One region of the Sporosarcina koreensis genome, then DNA from elsewhere that is predicted to be linked to it. Evidence: riboswitches for the same ligand, from Rfam matches in the RefSeq annotation. Region 1 holds a riboswitch; the other holds the start of a gene.
What was found. Region 1 has a riboswitch for thiamine pyrophosphate ahead of ACFPTP_RS11220 (YkoF family thiamine/hydroxymethylpyrimidine-binding protein). Riboswitches for the same ligand answer to the same signal wherever they lie in the genome.
Positions count from the first base shown of each region.

Region 2: linked by a shared signal. The riboswitch ahead of tenA (thiaminase II) and the one ahead of ACFPTP_RS11220 (YkoF family thiamine/hydroxymethylpyrimidine-binding protein) in region 1 are both predicted to bind thiamine pyrophosphate.

Region 1 covers NZ_JBHSNP010000025.1:62,995-67,613, reverse strand. The annotation lists gene ACFPTP_RS11240 (hypothetical protein) at 1-47, shown strand, start outside; gene ACFPTP_RS11235 (helix-turn-helix domain-containing protein) at 83-463, opposite strand; gene ACFPTP_RS11230 (YecA family protein) at 682-1,680, shown strand; gene ACFPTP_RS11225 (NUDIX hydrolase) at 2,271-2,753, shown strand; TPP riboswitch at 2,847-2,953, shown strand; gene ACFPTP_RS11220 (YkoF family thiamine/hydroxymethylpyrimidine-binding protein) at 3,032-3,613, shown strand; gene ACFPTP_RS11215 (ECF transporter S component) at 3,615-4,196, shown strand; gene ACFPTP_RS11210 (ABC transporter ATP-binding protein) at 4,189-4,619, shown strand, end outside.
Region 2 covers NZ_JBHSNP010000010.1:37,766-42,384, forward strand. The annotation lists gene ACFPTP_RS05310 (ICP22 family protein) at 1-1,261, opposite strand, end outside; TPP riboswitch at 1,754-1,861, shown strand; gene tenA (thiaminase II) at 1,962-2,642, shown strand; gene thiM (hydroxyethylthiazole kinase) at 2,642-3,448, shown strand; gene thiD (bifunctional hydroxymethylpyrimidine kinase/phosphomethylpyrimidine kinase) at 3,445-4,284, shown strand; gene thiE (thiamine phosphate synthase) at 4,304-4,619, shown strand, end outside.

The DNA of each region.
Region 1 (4,619 bases):
GCATTCCAGCGCAAACAACCCCTTATAAAATAATCGTACTTTGTTAAATGAAAGAGCCAACCGCCCAGGCGAATGGCTCTTCTCACTTTTGACCGTACCCCGTCTTTTTATCCATTAACTTCAAGACATTTTTTGTGTTATCGATTACATATTGGATTTCATTTAAGTCACGTTCCATAAGCATTGACCGATGAATTTCGATCAAAAGCTTCTTGTCTGTTATATCTTTTGTGTCGGATAAGTTCTGGAAGTTGAATATTTCCATTGGCGTGATTTCCAAGGCTTCCATGACTTTTGCTAGCGTACCTAATGTGGCATTGCCTTTTCCATTCTCGATTTCAGAAATCCGTGCTCTTGCAATTCCCGCTTTCTCCGCCAATTGTTCTTGATTCATACCCTTTGATTCCCTGATCATCCGTAGATGTTCACCGACGAGCCGTATGAAGTTTGAAGTAGCTGCCACGACGTATCACCTCTACCTATGAGGTTAGAGTAAACTATGGCAAATGATTATCCGTATATATAATACAAAGAGAAGTGAATGTACTATATAACGTACTGAAAAAGAAGGTTCTAGGAAGAAGTGATTTATTCTGGAAAACATGAATTTGGGACCGTTCCAGAAACGCCAGAAAAATGGTAAACTGGATAAGTTCTATTTTTATGAAGGAAGTGTTTGAAATGATTGGACGTAATGATCCTTGCCCTTGCGGCAGCGGGAAGAAATATAAGAAATGCTGTCAGTCAAAAGAGACTGTTACCGTTGAAACGGTGCAAATGGAAGAATTGGAAGGGATCCTACAAACATTTTATGATGTATATCCAGAGAGGAAAGACATCCCGGACTATTTGGAACTAGCGAATGAATGGAAACGCTCATTGGATACATATTTGCCCGAAGAAGAGATGATTGAAGCGATCGTTTTGGATGAATTCTTTTTCCATCATCGACCGGACATCTGGACGGGCTACTTGGACAGACAGAAGAAAAAGCTGTTGCGTCCTTCCGTTTTGCGGGTAATCGAAACGTGGCGGCAACCGCAAGCAATCATCGGCGAAGTGATTGACGTTGAAGAGGGTTACATTGCGGTGAAATCGATCTTTAATGACGAACTCATCCGGTTGCGACGGGAAAGTGAGAAGCCGGTGCCAGTCGGTGTACACTTATTCTGCTTCATGCTGCCTGACGGTACAGGAGAGGAAGGTCAGTTTTTGGCCGTGTCGAGCCTGATCTTTTTCCCGACCGATCATGCCGATGTGTTCAGGGAATTTGCAGAGCAATTTGAAGCGTATGAAGAACAGGATGTCAGCAAGTTCTTAAAAGAGTACGCGATGAATTTCTGGCGGTTGCTCGGTCAAAACGGATATCAAGGCGGAGAGTTTACGGAGTTCGAAGCAGGCGTATTGCTCGATGCAATGGATTTTCTCGAAAAACATGACCGCATGTCTAGAAAATTACTGGACGTTGTCGAGGACTTTTTAGTGGAACAACAACCGAATGCACGTAAAGAAACAGCGATTGCAGCCGGGGCGATCCGATTCGGTCAGGAGCACTCGTTTTTCGAGCCGCTATCCATGACATTGAAAGAAATCGCCGAGTGGTTTGATGTTTCTCCTTCATCCATGAATAAATATTATAAGGAACTGGATGCTTACTATCTCGCAAAAGTTCCAGTTTAAGCATTTATGAAAAACCACCTTCAGCTGTCAAAAGCGGTAGTTGGTTTTATTGATTGGCAGCCTTGAACGTTACGCCTACAATCGATTTGAATTTAGACATACCATAATGATGAATGAGAAATGAAGGAGGGATAGACGTGAGAAATCCTGAACAACATCACATGGGCGAAAGGCGCCGTCATGAACACCATCATGTACATCATCATCACCATGTTCACACGGGACACATGAGCCACCATCCTGGGCATATGCATCATACTGGTGTCCATCATACAGGTGTCCACCATACAGGTGTTCACCATACAGGTGTTCACCATACAGGTGTTCATCATACAGGTGCCCATCATATGCACACCCATACCCACCACCACATGCACCACGGAGGCATGCACCACGGAGGCAGCTTTAGTAATTTTTAATAGAGTGCAACACATCAGGCGATTCATTCATAAAGCAAGTAACCCTTTGACTGTTCTGGTCAAGGGGTTTTTTTTGCACAGTATGTACTATTTTGAATAGGAGCTTTAATCAGCAGGAGAAGATTGTTATTATAGAAATAAATAGATTAATTCAAAAAGGGGATGGGAAGAATGGCGATGCCGACACATATCGTAGCCTGTGGTGGGCTCGTGGAAGACAGGGAAGGGAATCTCTTAATTGTGAAAACAGAACATGGGGGATGGGTTTTCCCAGGAGGACAAGTCGAAGTCGGAGAAAACTTGATGGATGGAGTCATCCGCGAAGTGAAAGAGGAAAGCGGCATTGACGTGGAAGTGAGCCACCTCATTGGGGTCTATACGAACTCGGCCATTTATAAATGGTATGACGGGGTGACGGATGTACCGACGAAAGTAATGTTCGATTTTGCTTGCAAGCCGGTTGGCGGGGAATTGTGCACGTCGGAAGAAACGTCCGATTGCAGGTGGGTTCCTAAGGATAAAGTGCTTGAGTATATTACGCAACCAGCGATCCGGGTCCGTATCGAAGAGTATTTCAAGTTTGACGGGAATGTTGAATATCAAGAATACGTGACACATCCTGAATTTGAATTGAAATTGAGCAGGAAGGTGTAGTCCGATACAAAAGTACGAGTTTGCCAGATTTTATTTACAATAAAAAATACTTCGTCTATACTAATGGCAGCATAACTAACAACTACATACCGTTTTCTGCACTAGGGGTGCCCACTATTGGCTGAGATGCGAGCAACAGCTCCGATCCCTTATGACCCGATCAGGATAATACCTGCGTGGGGAAGTGTAGTGGCTTTCCGATTGTTTCATATTGGAGAAGTGCTACATCTTCCGGGATGTAGTTTTTTTTATGAAAATTTTTTGGGAGGTCGAAGGAAATGGAATGTGGGTTAAGCCCAATTGTCGGATTTCGTTTCTCATTGCATCCGATGGCAGATGATTTTGTAAGTATTATTAAAGGAGCGCTTGAACAAACGGATACGTCGAATGTGTGGATGCATACAGATGATGTGTCCACCGTCATTCGCGGCAAGCAAGTTCATGTGTTCAATGTGGCGAAGGCGATTGCTCTGCATGCTGCGAAAACGGGCAAGCATATTGCGCTATCGGGCACTTTTTCAGCTGGCTGCCCGGGTGATACGGCGGGCGATGCATATTTGGATAAAGGCGAGAAGATCGCGAATACGGATACGGCAAAGCAATATGTATCCTCCCAATTTGCGCTCTATCCGATGAATAATCCGTCGTATATGGAGATCATTTATCGCGAAGTGGACCGGGCAAAGGAGCAGGGCGTGTTCAATGAATCGATGCATTACGCAAGCGGCATCCATGGGGATATCCATGATGTGTTCGCATTTTACGAGGAAGCTTTCAGCAATGCGCGGTCTGAAGAGCATAAGCATTTGGTCATGACTGTTTCAATGAGCATCAACAGTCCGTCACACGGAGGGCTGTAATATGTTGAAGTCATGGAAGCTGAAAGAAGTCGTCCTCATGTCGCTGTTTTCGGTTGTGTTCGGAATCGTCTATTTGCTTTTTCTGCATGTCGGGAATATATGGTCGGGATTCATTGGTCCGATCGCCTATGAATGGATTTTCGGCATTTGGTTCATCGTGTCGATTATCTGCATGTACATTATCCGGAAACCTGGCGCGGCCGTCATTTCAGAGACCATTGCTGCTGCCGTCGAAGTGCTATTAGGGAATGCGGTCGGTCCGCGGTTGATCCTCGCAGGAGTTATTCAGGGGTTAGGCGCCGAGGCGGCTTTCGCTGCAACACGCTATCGTCGATTTGATCTATGGGTGCTCATGTTGGCAGGGGTCGGCTCTTCGGTTTTCAGCTTTATCTACGGCTATTTCCTAGGCGGTTTCACAGTGTTTAGCACAGGTTATGTAATGCTCATGTTTGGCATCCGGATCGTAAGCGGAGCAGTTATTGCGGGAATCGGCGGCAAGGCGGTCGTCGATGGATTGCTTGCTACTGGCTCACTACGCGGGTATGCGATCACGCGGGTGAAAAAGGGTGAAGCGCGTGCCTGAAGTGATACGGTTTGATAACGTCAGTTTCCGCTATCCGGATGAAGAAGATTGGATCTTTGAAGATCTTTCATTCACCGTGGAAAGCGGGGAAAAGGTTGTCATTACGGGACCAAGCGGGAGCGGAAAAACGACGATGCTTTATTTATGCAACCGGCTGTATCCGGAAAATTGCGATGGCATTGTAAAGGGCTCGGTTGTCCTATTCGATAAAGAAAGTCAGTCCTATTTACCCGGCGAAGTGAATCACCGGATTGCGACCGTTTTCCAAGATCCGGACGCGCAGTTCTGCATGCCGACTGTCGAAGAGGAGCTGGCGTTCACGCTTGAAAACTTGAATGTAGACCGTGAAGAAATGGATTTCCGGATTCAGGACGTTTTGGAGCTGACAGGGTTGACCGAGTTTCGCCATTCCGTCATTCAAAA
Region 2 (4,619 bases), on a different contig from region 1:
CTTCAACAGCGTCGTCGCCTTCAACAGCGTCGTCACCTTCAACTACGTCTTCACCTTCAACAGCGTCTTCGCCTTCAACAGCGTCGTCACCTTCAACAGCATCGTCGCCTTCAGCTGGCTCTTCCGCTACATCTTCACCTGGTAAGGCAATCCCGAAATAATCTTGAATAGCAAGATCATAGTAATTGAGTAAATTTACATAATTTTGTAAGATAGATTTATATTCATTAACTTGCTCATCTGTTATAATTGAATCGGCTTGGTCAGTTGACGTAGTATCTTCATTGATATTTTCGTCAGCTGGCTTTTCTGTTTCTTCGGCTTCGTCAGCAGGTGCTTCTTCAGCATCCTCTTCGTCAGCTGGTAGTTCTACAGCATCTTCATCAGCAGGTGCTTCTTCAGCTTCCTCTTCATCAGCAGGTGCTTCTTCAGCTTCCTCTTCATCAGCAGGTGCTTCTTCAGCTTCCTCTTCATCAGCAGGTGCTTCTTCAGCTTCCTCTTCATCAGCAGGTGCTTCTTCAGCTTCCTCTTCGTCAGCTGGTACCTCTACAGCGTCCTCTTCATCAGCCGGTGTTTCTGCATCTACTTCTTCATCAGCAGGAGTTTCTACATCAGCATCTTCATCAGCAGGTGCTTCTACATCAGCATCTTCATCAGCTGGAGCTTCTACATCTGCGTCTTCTTCAGCCGGTGTTTCTGCATCTACTTCGTCATCAGCAGGTGCTTCTGCATCAGCATCTTCATCAGCTGGAGCTTCTTCAGCATCCTCTTCATCAGCAGGAGTTTCAGCATCTACTTCCTCATCAGCAGGAGTTTCTACATCTCCTTCTTCATCAGCCGGAGCATCAACATCTCCTTCTTCATCAGCCGGAGCATCAACATCTTCGTCAGCTGGCGCATCTACAGCATCGTCCTCTTCATCTACAGGTGTATCTGTATTTTCTTCGTCATCATTTGGCGTGTCCGTAGCGTCGTCATCACCAGTAGTATCGTCTGAATCATCTTCATCCAGATCAGCAGCTACGAAGTTTTTATTTGCAATTGTACGCATGAATTTACCTTTGTCAGGAGATCCAGGAATACTCGTTGCATAATAGGAAACCTTTTCGCCATGATTTTTAAACTCTGGCTCGCCATTTTCCGCAGCGAACGCCGAACCGCTTGCTCCGAAAATAGCTGCAGTTAGCATCGATGTCGACATGACAAACGGTAAAATTCTCTTTTTCGTGTTCTTCTCATTACGATTCGTTTCGTTAACCAAGATTCATCAAACTCCCTTTTCTTAAATTTTTCGTTCCCGACTACTCAATACTGAAGCGAAATAACATTCATCTTTTTAAGTCGATATGTACATCCGCCTCCTTCTCAGGTGGGTTCGTTTTTTTACTATCCGGATGAAAGCTTTCATTCGGATGTGAGCAGTGTCCCAACTGCACAATACCAACAATAACAAAAGAAAATAACAGGGGTGTGACAACCAATTAACAGATATTCATGGAAATATTAACCTTTGTAATAAAGAGAAAACACATTAAAATACTAAAAAAGGATGTATTCTAATGAATTAGACCCTGGATATCCAATTTATTCCTGCGTTGAAAATACCGTCAAATTGCCTTGCATAGATGTCCCATTACTTTATTGTTATGTTTAACGAATGGTCTTAAGGGTCTAACGTTATGTATTACAAAATATTACGCGGACCTTACGAAACTAGTAATCTATGATATAGTGAAGTAGAAAACTGAAAAGAGTTAACCACTGGGGGAGTCTTTGTAAAAGACTGAGACGTGTATCGATACGCGGACCCTTCGAACCTGATCTGGCTCATACCAGCGTAGGGAAGTGGATCGCACGTCTTCCAAAGGTTATCTTCCGCCGATTTGCGAGCCGCTTCTTCAACGATTGTGTTGAGTGAAGCGGCTTTTTTGGTTTTCTAAAACTATAAAGGAGTGGTTGGAATGACGTTTTGTGAAGAGGTACGGAAGGAATGCAGCGATGTTTGGGAGGCAAGCTTCCACCATCCATTCATTGCGGCGCTCGCTGAAGGGACTTTGCCTGAAGATGTCTTCAAACAGTATGTCCTGCAAGACTCGTATTATTTGAAGCACTTTGCGAAAGTCCATGCCCTGGCAGCTGTGCAGGCTACGGATTTATTGACGGTGCAACGGTTTGCGCAGCATGCGGAGGGAACGTGCGGTGCGGAAATTTCATTGCATGAAGGTTTTTTTGGCCTGCTGGGCGTTACAGATAATGACATTAAAAGTTTCGAACCTGCGCCGACAGCGTATGCCTACACGTCGCATTTGTACAGGGCCGCATTGGAAGGTGACTTGGCCGCGACATTATCAGCGTTGCTTCCATGTTATTGGTTGTATTACGAAATCGGGGAGCGGCTGAAGGACGCGAAACCGAATCATCCGGTTTACGATAAATGGATTGCCACGTACAGTTCTGAATGGTTCGAGCAGGCAACCCGTGAACAGATCGATCGTTTGAATAAACTTACGGAAGAACTTTCGGATAAAAGAAGGGAACAATTGAAAGCCCATTTCATTAAAAGTGTCCATTATGAATTGCAGTTTTGGGAAATGGCATGGACGAAGCAAAAATGGTCGTTTGAAACGGAGGTGCATGCATAATGGCGCAATCTTCATTGCTGCATGAACTGCGTTCGCAAAGCCCGTTGGTTCATTGCATCACGAATATTGTCGTTGCAAACTTTCAAGCGAATGGCTTGCTCGCATTGGGCGCTTCGCCGATCATGGCGGGTGCAATCGAGGAGGCGGCGGAAGTAGCCGCCGTTTCCTCGTGTACATTGCTCAATATCGGCACGCTGGACAGTTCGGTTGTTGAATCAATGATCGCAGCTGGAAAAAGCGCTTCTATTAAAGGGCGGCCACTCGTATTGGATCCGGTCGGTGCGGGGGCGACTGTTTTCCGTAAACGGACAGTTGCAAAACTTCTGGAGGAATTGGAGATTACGCTCATCCGGGGAAATGCCGGTGAGATCGCGTCCATCGCGGGAGTGGAGTGGGAAGCGAAAGGCGTCGATGCGGGGGATGGGTCGGCAAATATTGTGGAAGCGGCAATAGATGTGGCTCGACGCCATCATTGTCTCGTAGTGGTTACCGGTGAGACGGACATCGTGACGGATGGCGAAAAAATCATCCGGATAACGGGCGGGCACCCGCTCATGGCGCGGATCACCGGAATGGGCTGTCTGCTGAGCGCAGTTTGCGCCGCATTCCTTTCTGTCGGTAAACATGCGCTACTTGATGCGGTTGCTTATAGTCTTGCGTTTTACAAGAAGGCGGGGGAATTGGCGGCGGAGCGAGCTTCGGGGCCGGGGGATTTTGCTGTTCATTTCCTGAATGCTATATTCCAAATGGATGATGCTGCAATAGAGCTTGGGCAAATCGTTGTCGAAGAGGGGGTTGTCAAATGACTTACGTTGCACTCACGATTGCAGGTTCGGACAGTGGCGGCGGGGCAGGCATCCAGGCCGATCTGAAAACATTCCAGGAGCTCGGCACGTTCGGAACGTCCGCCTTGACGGCAGTAACTGCCCAAAATACGTTGGGCGTCCATGCGGTTCAACCGATAGGGACGGACATCGTCATTGCGCAGATCGAGGCGGTCCTGCATGATTTTACAGTCGGCGCTGCTAAAACCGGGATGTTGTTTTCAGCGGAAATTATCGAAGCAGTCGCCGATACATTAGACCGGCACGAACGAATTCCTTTAGTTATCGACCCCGTCATGATTGCGAAAGGCGGCGCTTCGCTTCTTCAAGAAACGGCGATTGCGGCTTTGAAGGAGCACCTCATTCCTATGGCTGCCCTTTTGACGCCCAATATACCTGAAGCGGAAGTGCTGACGGGGATAACGATTTTGTCAATGAAAGATATGGAGAATGCCGCGAACCGATTGCTCCGGATGGGAGCCGGGGCGGTACTGCTAAAAGGGGGGCATCGGATCGATATTACTGACGCAGAGGATTTATTTATGTCGGCGGACGACGAGTGTTTCCTTATGAGAAGCAGGCGGATCAAGACAAAAGATACACATGGAACGGGATGCACTTTTGCCGCCGCCATTACGGCAGAGCTTGCGAAAGGTGTACCGATGCGTGAGGCGGTTGTTACCGCGAAGCACTTCATCCATGCAGCAATTGAAGATGGGATTTACCTTGGCAATGGACATGGTCCGACCAACCATGCAGCGCTTAGGAATCGGGGAAATGCTGAACGGAAGGATGTCGAGTTGATTGGAAAACGTTGATGTGACGCTTTATTTCATTATGGGATCGGTAAATGCACAGGAGCCGCTGTCTGTTTTGGAGGATGCGTTAAGAGGCGGAATCACTTGTTTCCAGCTGCGGGAAAAGGGGGCACGTGCACTTGTCGGGATGGAAAAGAAAGCATTTGCGGAGAGCTGCCAACGATTGTGTGCGCAATATGGGGTGCCATTTATCGTGAATGATGATGTGGACCTTGCGGTTGAGATTAACGCGGACGGCGTCCATATCGGGCAGGACGATGCAGAGGCGCGATTTGTCCGAAAAAGAATTGGACCGGGAAAAATATTGGGGGTTTCCGTCCATTCAATAGAAGAAA